DNA from 4 places in the Pseudomonas sediminis genome. Region 4 is predicted to be linked to each of the others. Evidence: predicted binding sites of a transcription regulator. Region 4 holds the regulator's gene; each other region holds the start of a gene.

What was found. The regulator sigma-54, encoded in region 4, starts transcription at its own class of promoters, with help from an activator protein. The targets are predictions, from matches to a motif close to ANTGGCATNNANNTTGCTNT.
Region 1: a site for sigma-54 is predicted at 2,314-2,333, ahead of AAEQ75_RS18180 (CmpA/NrtA family ABC transporter substrate-binding protein). Genes of this name have one in related genera too.
Region 2: a site for sigma-54 is predicted at 1,851-1,870, ahead of flgB (flagellar basal body rod protein FlgB). Genes of this name have one in related genera too.
Region 3: a site for sigma-54 is predicted at 1,228-1,247, ahead of glnK (P-II family nitrogen regulator). Genes of this name have one in related genera too.

Annotation. Positions count from the first base shown of each region.
Region 1 covers NZ_CP154631.1:3,869,425-3,873,121, reverse strand. Annotated here, with positions in the region: gene acnB (bifunctional aconitate hydratase 2/2-methylisocitrate dehydratase) at 1-2,198, shown strand, start outside; gene AAEQ75_RS18180 (CmpA/NrtA family ABC transporter substrate-binding protein) at 2,490-3,697, shown strand, end outside.
Region 2 covers NZ_CP154631.1:3,516,902-3,520,598, forward strand. Annotated here, with positions in the region: gene AAEQ75_RS16500 (chemotaxis protein CheV) at 1-682, shown strand, start outside; gene cheR (protein-glutamate O-methyltransferase CheR) at 726-1,553, shown strand; gene flgB (flagellar basal body rod protein FlgB) at 1,919-2,326, shown strand; gene flgC (flagellar basal body rod protein FlgC) at 2,338-2,781, shown strand; gene flgD (flagellar hook assembly protein FlgD) at 2,803-3,468, shown strand; gene flgE (flagellar hook protein FlgE) at 3,505-3,697, shown strand, end outside.
Region 3 covers NZ_CP154631.1:2,051,406-2,055,102, forward strand. Annotated here, with positions in the region: gene AAEQ75_RS09760 (YifB family Mg chelatase-like AAA ATPase) at 1-685, opposite strand, end outside; gene AAEQ75_RS09765 (accessory factor UbiK family protein) at 778-1,035, opposite strand; gene glnK (P-II family nitrogen regulator) at 1,445-1,783, shown strand; gene AAEQ75_RS09775 (ammonium transporter) at 2,118-3,371, shown strand; gene AAEQ75_RS09780 (secondary thiamine-phosphate synthase enzyme YjbQ) at 3,470-3,697, shown strand, end outside.
Region 4 covers NZ_CP154631.1:2,730,678-2,734,374, reverse strand. Annotated here, with positions in the region: gene lptC (LPS export ABC transporter periplasmic protein LptC) at 1-184, shown strand, start outside; gene lptA (lipopolysaccharide transport periplasmic protein LptA) at 171-710, shown strand; gene lptB (LPS export ABC transporter ATP-binding protein) at 710-1,435, shown strand; gene AAEQ75_RS12870 (RNA polymerase factor sigma-54) at 1,572-3,065, shown strand; gene hpf (ribosome hibernation-promoting factor, HPF/YfiA family) at 3,159-3,467, shown strand; gene ptsN (PTS IIA-like nitrogen regulatory protein PtsN) at 3,480-3,697, shown strand, end outside.

The sequences.
Region 1 (3,697 bases), 1.1 Mb from region 4:
AAGCCAAGGCTGGCAATGCCAACGCCAAGGCCGTGCTGCAGTCCTGGGCCGACGGCGAGTGGTTCACCGCCAAGCCAGCCATCGCCGAGAAATACAGCCTGGCTGTGTTCAAGGTGCCTGGCGAAACCAACACCGACGACCTGTCCCCTGCCCCGGACGCCTGGTCGCGCCCTGACATCCCGCTGCACGCCCTGGCCATGCTGAAAATGGCCCGCGACGGCATCGTGCCGGAGCAACAAGGCGCCATCGGCCCGCTGAAGCAGATCGAAGAGATCAAGGCCAAGGGCTTCCCGGTTGCCTACGTCGGTGACGTGGTCGGTACCGGTTCTTCCCGTAAGTCCGCCACCAACTCGGTGCTGTGGTTCTTCGGTGACGACATTCCGTACGTTCCGAACAAACGCGCTGGCGGCTTCTGCTTCGGCACCAAGATCGCCCCGATCTTCTACAACACCATGGAAGATGCCGGCGCCCTGCCGATCGAGTTCGACGTGTCGAACATCAACATGGGCGACGTGATCGATGTCTACCCGTACGCCGGCAAAGTCTGCAAGCACGGCACCGACGATGTCATCACCACCTTCGAACTGAAGACCCCGGTGCTGCTCGACGAAGTCCGCGCTGGCGGCCGTATCCCGCTGATCGTCGGCCGCGGCCTGACCGAGAAGGCGCGCGCCGAACTGGGCCTGGGCGCTTCCGACCTGTTCAAGAAGCCGGACCAGCCTGCTGCCAGCACCAAGGGTTTCACCCTGGCGCAGAAGATGGTCGGCAAGGCCTGCGGCGTCGAAGGCGTACGTCCGGGCACCTACTGCGAACCGAAGATGACCACCGTCGGCTCCCAGGATACCACCGGCCCGATGACCCGCGACGAGCTGAAAGACCTGGCGTGCCTGGGCTTCTCGGCTGACCTGGTGATGCAGTCCTTCTGCCACACCGCGGCCTATCCGAAGCCGATCGACGTCACCACCCACCACACCCTGCCGGATTTCATCCGCACCCGTGGCGGCGTGTCCCTGCGTCCGGGCGACGGCATCATCCACAGCTGGCTGAACCGCATGCTGCTGCCTGACACCGTCGGCACCGGTGGCGACTCGCACACCCGCTTCCCGATCGGTATTTCCTTCCCGGCCGGCTCCGGCCTGGTGGCCTTCGCCGCCGCCACCGGCGTAATGCCGCTGGACATGCCAGAATCGGTTCTGGTGCGCTTCAAGGGCAAGATGCAACCGGGTATCACCCTGCGTGACCTGGTCCATGCCATCCCCTACTACGCCATCCAGAAAGGCCTGCTGACCGTCGAGAAGAAAGGCAAGAAGAACATCTTCTCCGGCCGCATACTCGAGATCGAAGGTCTGGACAACCTGACCGTCGAGCAGGCGTTCGAGCTGTCCGACGCCTCCGCCGAGCGTTCGGCTGCCGGCTGCACCATCAAGCTGCCGGAGTCGGCCATCGCCGAGTACCTGAAGTCCAACATCACCCTGCTGCGCTGGATGATCAGCGAAGGCTACGGTGATCCGCGCACCCTGGAGCGTCGTGCCCAGGCTATGGAAGCCTGGCTGGCCAACCCGGTCCTGATGGAAGCCGACAAGGACGCCGAGTACGCCGAAGTCATCGAGATCGACCTGAGCCAGCTCAACGAGCCGGTACTGTGCGCCCCGAACGACCCGGACGATGCCCGTCTGCTGTCCACCGTGGCCGGCGACAAGATCGACGAAGTGTTCATCGGTTCGTGCATGACCAACATCGGCCACTTCCGCGCTGCCGGCAAGCTGCTGGACAAGGTCAAGGGTGGTATCCCGACCCGTCTGTGGCTGTCGCCGCCGACCAAGATGGATGCTCACCAGCTGACCGAAGAAGGCTACTACGGTATCTACGGCAAGGCCGGTGCGCGTATGGAGATGCCGGGCTGCTCGCTGTGCATGGGTAACCAGGCACGTGTGGCTGCCAACTCCACCGTGGTCTCCACCTCCACCCGTAACTTCCCGAATCGCCTGGGCGATGGCGCCAACGTGTACCTGGCCTCTGCCGAACTGGCAGCGGTCGCTTCGATTCTCGGCAAACTGCCGACCGTCGAGGAGTACATGGCTTACGCGAAGGATATCGACAGCATGGCTGGCGACATCTACCGCTACCTGAGCTTCGACCAGATCGCCGACTTCCGTGAAGCGGCAGCCAACGCCAAGATCCCGGTCGTTCAGGCCTGATCAAAGCGTAGTGAAAGGAGCCCCGCCTAGTGCGGGGCTTTTTTATGGCCTGCCACTCTGTCGACTCGTCAGCGCACTCATCACAAACGGCGACGCCCACTTGGGACGCGTGTCTTCTGGCATATGCCTTGCTTCGTCACTTCGTATACAGCCGTTCCAATGGCGGAATGGCTTGATCGACAACGGCGTCGTATCGAATCCCGGATCTCTCGCGCCTGGATCTGGTACGACGTTTTTTATGGGCAGCCGCCCATGAATCAACGTCTTTTTGCGTGAAGGTAAGGAAGCAGCATGAGCGAACACGACACCCCGCGCGACGATGCCCTGGCCTGGGCCTGGGGTAGCGACGCCCCGGAGAAGAGCATGCTGAACATCGGCTTCATGGCGCTGAGCGATTCGGCTTCGGTGATCGTCGCCGCGACTCAGGGCTTTGCCGAGAAGTACGGGCTGAGCCTCAGACTGCAACGTCAGACCTCCTGGGCCAGCTCGCGCGACCGCCTGCTCAGCGGCGAGCTGGACGCCGCCCACAGCCTGTATGGGCTGATCTATGGCGTGCAGCTGGGCCTTGGCGGCGCCGCGGCCACCGACATGGCCGTGCTCATGGGGCTGAACCAGAACGGCCAGAGCATCAACCTGTCGCACACCCTGCAAGCCGCTGGCGTGACCAGCGGCGAAGCACTGCGCCAATACGTGCACCAGCATGAAGCACGCCTAACCTTCGCCCAGACCTTTCCCACCGGCACCCACGCGATGTGGCTTTACTACTGGCTGGCCAGCCAGGGCATTCATCCACTGCGCGACGTCGACAGCGTGGTGGTGCCGCCGCCGCAGATGGTCGAGCACCTGGAGGCCAAGCGCATCGATGGTTTCTGCGTTGGCGAACCCTGGACCGCCAAGGCCGTCGATGAACAGCTCGGCTGCACCGTCACCACCATTCAGGCGATCTGGCCGGATCACCCGGAAAAGGTGCTGGGCTGTACCCGCGCCTTCGCCGAGCAGAACCCCAATACCGCTCGCGCCCTGATCATGGCGGTGCTAGACGCGGCACGCTTCATCGACGAGAGCGAAGAAAACAAACGCAGCACCGCCCTGCTGCTCAGCGGTAGCGACTACGTCAACGCACCGGTTTCGGCGATCACCCCGCGTTTTCTCGGCCACTATCAGGACGGCCTCGGCCATGCCTGGCAGGACGAGCATCCGCTGCGCTTTCATGCCGGCGGGCTGGTCAACCATCCCTATCTGTCCGACGCCATGTGGTTCATGACTCAGTTCCGCCGCTGGGGCCTGTTGCGTAGCGATCCCGACTACCTGGGGGTGGCCCGCCAGGTCCAACAACTTGCACTGTACCGCGAGGCCGCGTCGACGCTGGGCATACCGGTGCCGGGGGAAATGCGTAGCTCCATCCTGCAGGACGGCACGTGCTGGGACGGCAGCGACCCGGCCGCCTACGCGCGCAGCTTCCGCCTCCATGCCCTGGCCGATAGCCCGGCTGTCGCCCT
Region 2 (3,697 bases), 790 kb from region 4:
GGAAGATCTGAAAACCAGCTTTGTGATCATCACCGAGTACAACACCAAGGTTCAGGGTTTTCTGGTGCGCTCGGTCGAGCGTATCGTCAACATGAACTGGGAGGAGATCCATCCGCCACCCAAGGGCACTGGACGCGATCACTACCTGACAGCAGTCACGCGGCTCGACCAGCAGTTGGTCGAGATCATCGATGTTGAGAAGATTCTTGCCGAAGTTGCGCCGACCTCGGAAGTGATATCCGCTGGCGTCATCGATGATGAGGTGCAGAGTCAGGCGGTGACCAAGCATGTGTTGATCGTCGATGACTCTTCGGTGGCGCGCAAACAGGTTTCGCGCTGCCTGCAGACAGTCGGCGTTGAGGTTACCGCGTTGAACGATGGTCGTGAGGCGCTCAATTACCTCAAGAAAATGGCGGACGAGGGCCACAATCCCGACAAGGAGCTGTTGATGCTCATTTCCGACATCGAGATGCCGGAGATGGACGGATATACGCTGACTACGGAGATTCGTAGCGATCCGCGCATGCAGAAGCTGCATATCCTCCTGCATACTTCGCTTTCCGGTGTGTTCAACCAGGCGATGGTGAAGAAGGTCGGCGCTGACGACTTCCTCGCCAAGTTCAAGCCAGATGATCTGGCGGCGCGCGTGGTCGATCGCATTCGTGTATCGGATGGGGGCTGAAGGGTGACCTTCGGCGAACGTTATGGTTGCAGAGGCGGCACTAGTGTCTTCAGGTAATTTGGATTTCGAGCAGTTCCGGACCTTCCTGGAAAAGGCCTGCGGTATTCTGCTTGGCAGCAACAAGCAGTACCTGGTCTCCAGCCGTCTGAACAAGCTGATGGAACAGAACGGCATCAAGACCCTGGGCGAACTGGTGCAGCGTATGCAAAGCCAGCCGCGCGGAGGCCTGCGCGAGCAGGTCGTAGATGCCATGACCACCAACGAGACTCTGTGGTTTCGTGACACCTATCCCTTCGAGGTGCTCAAGAACCGCGTGCTGCCAGAGCTGATCAAGGCTTACCCGGGCCAGCGTCTGCGTATCTGGTCGGCGGCTTGCTCGTCCGGCCAGGAGCCTTACTCGCTGTCGATGTCCATCGATGAGTTCGAGCGCACCAACCTCGGTCAGCTCAAGGCCGGAGTGCAGATCGTCGCCACCGATCTTTCGCCGTCGATGCTGACCAATTGCAAATCCGGCGAGTACGACAGCCTGGCCATGGGCCGTGGCCTGTCGCAGGAGCGTCTGCAGCGCTACTTCGACCCCAAAGGGCCGGGGCGTTGGCAGGTCAAGGCGCCGATCAAGAGCCGTGTTGAGTTCCGCCCGCTGAATTTGCTGGATAGCTACGCGGCATTGGGCAAGTTCGACATCGTTTTTTGCCGCAACGTACTGATCTACTTCTCGGCAGAAGTGAAGAAGGACATCCTGACGCGTATCCATGCCACGCTGAAGCCGGGTGGTTATCTATTCCTCGGCGCCTCCGAGGCGCTCAATGGCCTGCCGGAGAAGTACCAGATGGTGCAGTGCAGTCCGGGGATCATCTACAAGGCCAAATAAGCGCAAGGCATGTTTGGTATCAGCAACGCGGGAGGCCTTTGGCCTCCCGTTTGCGTTTCCAGAGCTGGAGATGACGGTTCGGCTGCACGTGACCGGTTGGGTAGGGTGTGCTGTGCGCACCAGCGACCTGGCGGGGCTGAAGAGCCGGTGCGCATGGCGCACTCTAGGGTTCGGTGGGCGGCAATCCGTCCGGTTGGCTTTGCCGCCTGCTTGCCAATAAGCGGTAAAGCCTTGCCGCTTTGCCGCTATCTTCCTGTTAGTCATAAGTTAAGTTATTGATTTTATTAGATTAAATAAGTTGGCACAGCCTTTGCTGAATGTCTCGCAACAGAGACCACATGGCCCAAGCGGCAAAGGTTCGGAACATGAGCATCAACTTCGGCAAGGCACTCGGCATCCACGAACAGGCCCTTGGCTTTCGCGCCCAGCGCGCTGAGGTGCTGGCCAACAACATCGCCAACGCCGATACGCCGAATTACAAGGCTCGTGATCTGGACTTCGCCAGTGTCCTGGCTGAGCAAAGCAATCGCATGCAGCGCGGTGGCGTTTCCCTGAACCGCACCGATAGCCGCCACATTCCGGCCGAGGGCATCAGCAGCGGGGAAGCTGAATTGCCGTACCGCACGCCGTTCCACGCGTCGCTGGATCAGAACAGTGTCGACCTGCAGATCGAGCAATCGAACTACGCCGAAAACGCGGTGCAGTTCCAGGCCAGCTTCACCTTTCTCAATAGCAAATTCAAAGGGCTGACCACAGCCCTGCGCGGCGAATAAGGAGCGCGACCATGTCCCTTGCCAGTGTTTTCAACATCGCCGGAACCGGCATGAGCGCCCAGAGCACTCGCCTGAACACCATTTCCAGCAACATCGCCAACGCCGAAACCGTCTCCTCGAGCCTGGATCAGACCTATCGCGCTCGCCATCCGGTGTTCGCCACCGTATTTCAGAATGCTCAAGGCGGCGACCGCGGCTCGCTGTTCGCCGAGCAGGATGAGGCCGGTCGTGGTGTCCAGGTGCTCGGCGTGATCGAGGACCAGAGCAGCCTGATGCCGCGTTACGAGCCGGATCATCCGATGGCCAATGCCGACGGTTATGTCTACTACCCGAACGTCAACGTAGTCGAGGAAATGGCCGACATGATTTCCGCCAGTCGCGCCTTCCAGACCAACGTCGAAATGATGAATACCGCCAAACAGATGCTGCAGCGCGTGCTGACCCTGGGTCAGTAAGTCAGCGAAAGGGAGTCAGGCATGAGCACAGTCAGCGGCACCAGTTCGGTACTGGATCAGTACCAGATCAAGCAGGACACCACGCAGAACAAGGAGCTCGGCAAGAACGAGTTCCTCAACCTGCTGGTGGCCCAGTTGAACAACCAGAACCCGCTGGAGCCGCAAGGCAACGGCGAGTTCATCGCCCAGCTGGCGCAGTTCAGCCAGGTCGAGGGCATCGAGAAGCTCAACACCAGCATGGAGTCACTGCTCTCCGGCTACCAGTCGTCGCAGGCGCTGCAGGCCTCGTCGCTGGTCGGGCGCAAGGTGATAGTGCCGACTGATAAGGCAGTGGTCGATACCAGCGAGAGCTTCAAGGCCAGCCTGGTGCTGCCGACCAGCAGCAGCAACGTCTACGTCAACGTCTACGACAGCGCCGGCTCGGTGGTCACGCGCGTCAACCTGGGCGAGCAGGCCGCCGGCAGCGTCAGCTTCATCTGGGACGGCAAGGACGCCAGCGGCAATCTGATGCCGCCCGGCACCTACAGGTTCGAGGCGCAGGCCACCTACGGCGACGAGACCAAGGGCCTGTACACGCTGCTGCCGGCCAACGTCGACAGCGTCACCCTGGGCGGCAGCGAGCTGATGCTCAACCTCGCCGGCCTCGGCAGCGTCCCGATTTCCCAAGTGCAGGTCATCGGCCAATAACTATTGCCGCCGGCAGTTCCGGCAAAGGAGTCCTCCATGTCGTTCAATATCGGTCTCAGCGGCCTGCGCGCCGCGACCAAGGATCTGAATGTCACCGGTAATAACATCGCCAACGCCGGCACTGCCGGCTTCAAGCAGTCGCGCGCCGAATTCGCCGATGTCTATGCCGCCTCGGTGCTGGGTTCCGGCTCCAACCCGCAGGGCAGCGGCGTGCTGCTCGGCGACATCT
Region 3 (3,697 bases), 680 kb from region 4:
TGGCCAGCAGGGTTTTGCCTGTGCCGGGTGGGCCGCTGAGCAGCAGATTGTGCGAGCCGGCGGCCGCTACCAGTAACGCCCGTTTGGCGGCCAACTGGCCCTGCACTTCGGCCAGGTCCGGATAGGGCAGGCTCTGCCTGAGCAGGCCCTGGGCCGCGTAGAGTTCGAGAGGGTCGCTGCCGTTCAGGTGCGCAGCGATCTGCAGCAAGTGCTCGACGGCGATTACCTTCAACCCCGAGGCCAGGCTGGCCTCTTCGGCATTGGCCTGCGGCACCAAGAGGGTGCGTCCGGCTGCGCGTGCGGCCAGGGCAGCCGGCAATACGCCTTGCACGGGACGCACCGCGCCTGATAGCGCCAGCTCGCCCAGGCATTCGTATTCATCCAGCGATTGAGCTGGTACCTGGCCGCTGGCCGCGAGAATCCCCAAGGCGATGGCGAGGTCGAAGCGACCACCGTCTTTTGGCAGATCTGCAGGCGCAAGATTCAAGGTGATGCGTTTGCTGGGAAACTCGAAGGCAGCATTGAGGATGGCGCTGCGTACGCGATCCTTGCTCTCCTTGACTGCGGTTTCCGGCAGACCCACCAGGGTCAGAGAGGGCAGGCCGTTGGCCAGGTGCGCCTCGACGGTGACGGCCGGTGCTTCTACACCGACCTGGGCGCGGCTGTGAACGATGGCCAGGGACATGATCGCTCCTTGATCAAGTGGGGTGCAGTGCCTGTAGGAGCGGCTTCAGCCGCGAGGCCTGTCGCGGCTGAAGCCGCTCCTACAACATAACCTCAGTCTACGGCGGTGAGCTTGGCTTCCAGTTCCGCGACCTTGGCTTCCAACGCTTCAAGGCGAGCGCGGGTGCGGGCGAGAACCACCATCTGGCTGTCGAACTCTTCCCGGCTGACCAGATCGAGCTTGCTGAAGCCGCTCTGCAGCAGGGCCTTGAACTGCGCCTCCAGTTCGGCGCGCGGCAGTGGGCTGTCGCCACTGAACAAGCGCGAGGCGTGGCTACTGAGGGTGTCGAGCAAAGCTTTGGGCGGGAGCATGGGCCGGTTCCAGATACAGACGGCGGCAGTGTAGCACGCAGCCGCAGGCGCGGCGGTCGAGCACGGGTTGCACGATTTTTGAGCATTGCGGAATGTGTCGATGCACTGGATTGGTGCGATGCATTCGGTGCGAATGACCGCTCATCCATGCTCGAAGCGGGTAAAGGCCTGAAAGATGGCGCTTTTACGTGAGCTGGCAAGCTTTCTGCTTAGACCCCATCGACGCATGCACCGATGCAGTTCCGGTGCGGCAGGCGAAGCGGGGGAGTGTTTCGTCGGGAGCGGTTGGTGGGTATCGGCCACGCCAGGCTGGAGCGGTCGGTGCATTACAAAAGCCAGACACTGCGCTTAGACTTGAGCCGGGTTCGCAATTCCTGGGGCAAGTCCACCTTAAACGGGAGAAAGTTTCATGAAGCTAGTCACTGCCATCATCAAGCCGTTCAAGCTCGACGACGTGCGCGAGTCGCTGTCGGAGATCGGCGTGCAGGGCATTACCGTCACCGAGGTCAAGGGCTTCGGCCGTCAGAAAGGCCATACCGAGTTGTATCGCGGTGCCGAGTACGTGGTCGACTTCCTGCCCAAGGTGAAGATCGACGTGGCCATTGCTGACGATCAGCTGGATCGTGTGATCGAGGCCATCACCAAGGCTGCCAACACCGGCAAGATCGGCGACGGCAAAATTTTCGTAGTCAACCTGGAACAGGCGATTCGTATCCGTACCGGCGAAACCGATACCGACGCGATTTAACAAGCCTCCGAACCCCACGCCCCAGGAGTAAACCCATGACTCTGCGAACTTTCGCAGGGCTAGGAGCCCTTTTGTCCTCGAATTCTGGCCTTGCGCTGTTTTCGAGGGCGAATGCCGGAGCTGGCGATACCCTCGCCGCTCTGCTGTGCCAGACCCTCTTCAGGTCTCGCGCTTGGCCTAGTGATGGGAATGCCTGGTCGCCTCATGGCGCAGGGGTTCCGGTGATCCAGAACGAGCGTGGCAACGACTTGTAAAGCATGCGGAACGCGTCCGGCGCCAACCTGGACGTTTCTACCGAACAGCGCACAACAAAAGCGCCGGCAAGAGGTGAAAAATGGATAACACAGCATTGACTGCATTGCAGTACGGCTTCGATACCTTCTACTTTCTGATCTGTGGTGCCCTGGTGATGTGGATGGCAGCGGGTTTTGCCATGCTCGAATCCGGCTTGGTGCGTGCCAAGAACACCACCGAAATCCTGACCAAGAACGTGGCCCTGTATGCTGTTGCCAGCGTCATGTACCTGGTCATCGGCTACCACATCATGTATTCCAGCCCGGAAGGCGGCATCCTGCCGAGCCTGGGCTTCCTGATCGGTGACGAGAACAGCGTCGAGTCCGTTCTGGCCGGTGGCGACGATGCGCCCTACTACTCGGCGCGTTCGGACTTCTTCTTCCAGGTGGTGTTCGCCGCGACCTGCATGTCGATCGTGTCCGGTGCCGTGGCTGAGCGCATGAAGCTGTGGGCCTTCCTGGCTTTCGCCGTGGTCATGACCGGCTTCATCTACCCGGTTCAGGGCTTCTGGAAATGGGGTTCGGGCTTCCTTAACGAAGCCGGCTTCCTCGACTTTGCCGGTTCGGGTGTCGTGCACATGGCGGGTGCCTCTGCCGCTCTGGCTGGTGTGCTGCTGCTCGGTGCGCGTAAGGGCAAGTACGGTGCCAATGGCCAGGTCAACGCCATTCCGGGTGCCAACCTGCCGCTGGCTACCCTCGGTACCTTCATCCTGTGGATGGGCTGGTTCGGCTTCAACGGTGGCTCGCAGCTGAAGATGAGCACCATCGAAGACGCCAACGCTGTTGCCCAGGTGTTCACCAACACCAACATGGCCGCTGCTGGTGGCCTGATCGCGGCGCTGATCGTAGCCCGCATCCTGTTCGGCAAGGCTGACCTGACCATGGCCCTCAACGGTGCTCTGGCTGGTCTGGTGGCCATCACCGCCGAGCCGCTGACCCCGAGCGCCCTGCAGGCTACCCTGATTGGTGGCGTCGGCGGTGTGCTGGTGGTGTTCGCGATCCTGGGGCTGGACAAAGTCAAGATCGACGATCCGGTTGGTGCCATCTCCGTACACGGTGTGGTGGGTATCTGGGGTCTGCTGGCTGTCTGCCTGACCAACAGCGATGCATCGCTGGGCGCTCAGTTGCTGGGCATCGGTAGCATCTTCGCCTGGGTGTTCATCGCCAGCCTGATCGTGTGGAGCATCATCAAGGCTGTGATCGGTCTGCGCGTCAGCGAAGAAGAGGAATACGAGGGTGTGGACATCGCCGAATGCGGCATGGAAGCCTACCCGGAGTTCACCGGCAAGAAGTAAGTTTTGCCGGGAATGACAAGGGCGCCTTTTGGCGCCCTTTGTTTTTTCTGACAGCACGCTAGAATGCGCGCGCTGGAGCCATCGAGAGCGAGAGCGGCATGTGGCAGCAACGTATCATCAGCCTGCGCCCGCGTGAGCGCGGTTTTCATCTGGTGACCGAAGAAGTGCTGAGTGCACTGCCGGAACTGGCGCAGGTGCGTGTCGGTCTGTTGCACCTGTGGTCGCAGCACACCTCGGCATCGCTGACGGTCAACGAGAACGCCGATCCTGCGGTTCGCCGCGATTTCGAGCGTTTCTTCAACCGCCTGGTGCCGCAGGGTGAGTCG
Region 4 (3,697 bases):
TCCAACCATCATCACCAGCAGCCGCATGACCGTTATTCCTGACAAGGAATATGCGCAGACCGAGCAAGCCGTTAGAATCGTCGCGGCCAACGGGGTAACCACGGCACAAGGAATGAAAGCGTACTTGAATGACGGCAGGATGCTCCTGCAGTCCAACGTAAGAGGCCAGCATGAGGTTCGTTAATACCCTCCCCCTGATTCTCAGCCTCGGCGCCGCATTGGGAAGCGCGGCTGCCTGGGCACTGCCATCGGATCGCGATCAACCGATTCGCATCCAGGCCGACAGCGCAGAACTGGATGATCGACAAGGTGTAGCCGTCTACCGCGGCGATGTGATCATCACTCAGGGCACCCTGAAGATCACGGGCGACACTGTTACCATCACCCAGACCGCCAGTGGCGACATCGACGTCTTCACATCGGTCGGCAATCTGGCCTACTACGAGCAGAAGCCGGCTGTGGACAAGGACATCGTCAAGGCCTACGGCAAGACCATCCAGTACTTCGCCAGCAATGAGCGCATCGTACTGATCGACCAGGCCAAGGTGATTCAGGAAGGCAATACCTTCGAAGGCGAGAAGATCGTCTACGACACCCGCCGCCAGATCGTCAACGCCGGCCGCGCAACAGGCGGCAACGTCAGCACGCCGCGCCCGCGTATCGACATGGTCATCCAACCGAAGAACAAACCCGCGGATCAGCAGCAGTAATGGCCATTCTCAAAGCCCAACACCTGGCGAAAAGTTACAAGAGCCGCCAGGTCGTGCGTGACGTCAGCCTAAGCATCGAAAGCGGTCAGATCGTTGGCCTGCTCGGCCCCAATGGTGCCGGCAAGACCACCTGTTTCTACATGATCGTCGGCCTGGTACGCGCCGACCAAGGCCGCGTGCTGATCGACGACCTCGACGTCAGCCATCAGCCTATGCACGGCCGCGCCCGCGCGGGCATCGGCTACCTGCCGCAGGAAGCGTCGATCTTCCGCAAGCTGTCGGTGGCCGACAACATCATGGCCATCCTGGAAACGCGCAAGGACCTGGACCGCACCGGCCGCCAGGCGGAGCTGGAAAACCTGCTGCAGGAGTTCCATATTCACCATATCGCCGACAGCCTCGGCATGAGCCTGTCCGGCGGTGAGCGACGCCGCGTAGAGATTGCCAGAGCCCTGGCGACCAACCCCAAGTTCATTCTGCTCGACGAACCTTTTGCCGGTGTCGACCCGATCTCGGTTGGCGACATCAAACAGATCATCCATCACCTCAAGACCAAGGGCATCGGCATTCTGATCACCGATCACAACGTGCGCGAAACCCTGGATATCTGCGAAACCGCCTACATCGTCAACGATGGACAACTAATCGCTGAAGGTGACGCCGAGACCATCCTTGCCAACCAGACGGTGAAAGAGGTTTACCTGGGGCACGAGTTCCGCCTGTAGGCCTGCGGATATTTCACGACAGAAATATGGCAACCCCTAGGCAAAATCGACAACATCAGGCATATAATTTGCTTCCTGGCGGCGCTTCGGCGCCCTGATGTGGAAGGCGTAACTCGCCAGTAAATTAAGGTCTGCAATGAAACCATCGCTAGTCCTCAAGATGGGCCAGCAGCTGACGATGACCCCGCAGCTGCAACAGGCTATCCGCCTCCTCCAACTGTCCACCCTGGACCTGCAACAGGAAATTCAGGAGGCGCTGGAGTCCAATCCCATGCTCGAGCGCCAGGAAGAAGGCGACGACTTCGACAACAGCGATCCAATGGCTGATGGCGCCGAGAGCGCCACCCCGACCCCGAGCAAGGAAGAGAGCTACCAGGAAACCACCCCCACGGTGGATAACCTGGAAGAAGGCGACTGGGGCGAGCGTATTCCCAATGAGCTGCCAGTCGACACAGCCTGGGAAGACATCTACCAAACCAGCGCCAGCAGCCTGCCCAGCAACGATGATGACGAGTGGGACTTCACCACCCGCACGTCCAGCGGCGAGAGCCTGCACAGCCACCTGCTCTGGCAACTGAACCTGGCGCCCATGTCGGACAAGGATCGCCTGATCGCGGCCACCCTGATCGACTGCATCAACAACGACGGCTATCTCGAGGAAACCCTCGAGGAAGTGACCGAATCCTTCGACCCCGAGCTGGATATCGAACTGGACGAAGTGGAAGTGGTGCTGCACCGCATCCAGCAGTTCGAACCCGCGGGTATCGGCGCCCGTGATCTGCGCGAGTGTCTGCTACTGCAACTGCGTCAGCTGCCCGCCAACACCCCCTGGCTGAACGAAACCCAGCGCGTGGTCGGTGATTACCTGGAACTGCTCGGCAGCCGCGATTACGCCCAACTGATGCGGCGCACCAAACTCAAGGAAGACGAACTGCGCCAGGTCATCGACCTGATCCAGCGTCTGAATCCGCGTCCAGGTTCGCAGATCGAATCCAGCGAGCCAGAATACGTCGTGCCCGATGTAATCGTGCGCAAGCACAATGAGCGTTGGCTGGTGGAGCTGAACCAGGAGGCGATGCCGCGTCTGCGCGTCAACCCGCAGTATGCCGGCTTCGTCAAACGCGCCGACTCCAGTGCCGATAACACTTTCATGCGCAACCAGTTGCAAGAGGCCCGCTGGTTCATCAAGAGCCTGCAAAGCCGTAACGAAACGCTGATGAAGGTAGCCACCCAGATCGTCGAGCACCAGCGTGGCTTCCTCGACTACGGTGATGAAGCGATGAAGCCTCTGGTATTGCACGACATCGCCGAGGCAGTAGGCATGCACGAGTCGACCATTTCACGTGTTACCACGCAGAAATTCATGCACACCCCGCGTGGTATTTACGAGCTGAAATATTTCTTCTCCAGCCACGTCAGCACCTCCGAAGGCGGCGAATGCTCGTCCACCGCGATCCGCGCGATCATCAAAAAACTGGTCGCAGCAGAAAACGCGAAAAAGCCGTTGAGTGACAGCAAGATCGCTGGTTTACTGGAGGCACAAGGCATCCAAGTCGCCCGCAGGACGGTTGCCAAATACCGTGAATCCCTCGGTATAGCGCCCTCCAGCGAACGCAAGCGACTGATGTAGGCCAAGGAGGCGACCTGCCTCCAAGCCAACGTGTTCCGGTGGCGGATTCTCATGGATTCCGTCTCTTACACAAGGCAACAAGGAGATAGCGGTATGCAAGTCAACATCAGTGGACATCAGCTGGATGTGACCGACGCCCTGCGTGACTATATCGGCGAGAAACTGGGCCGACTGGAACGCCACTTCGACAAGATCACCAACGTACAGGTGACCATGGAGGTCGAAAAACTCAAGCAGAAGATCGAAGCCACCCTGCACATCGCCGGCGGCGAAGTCGTCGCCAACGCCGAACATCAGGACATGTACGCTGCCATCGACCTGTTGGCCGATAAACTCGACCGTCAACTCATCAAGCACAAGGAAAAGCAGCTCGAACGCCTGCAAGGTGCCACAGCCCGCTGACATTCCCTATCCATGATCCGACTTGAAAATATCCTGACCCCCGGCCGTTCCCTGGTGAACGTGCCGGGCGGCAGCAAAAAACGCGTGCTCGAACAGATCGCCAACCTGGTTGCACGCGACCTGCCCGACCTGGATGCCCAGGACATCTTCGAAAGCCTCATCGCCCGCGAGAAGCTTGGCTCTACCGGCTTCGGCAACGGCATTGCCATTCCCCACTGCCGCCTGGCTGG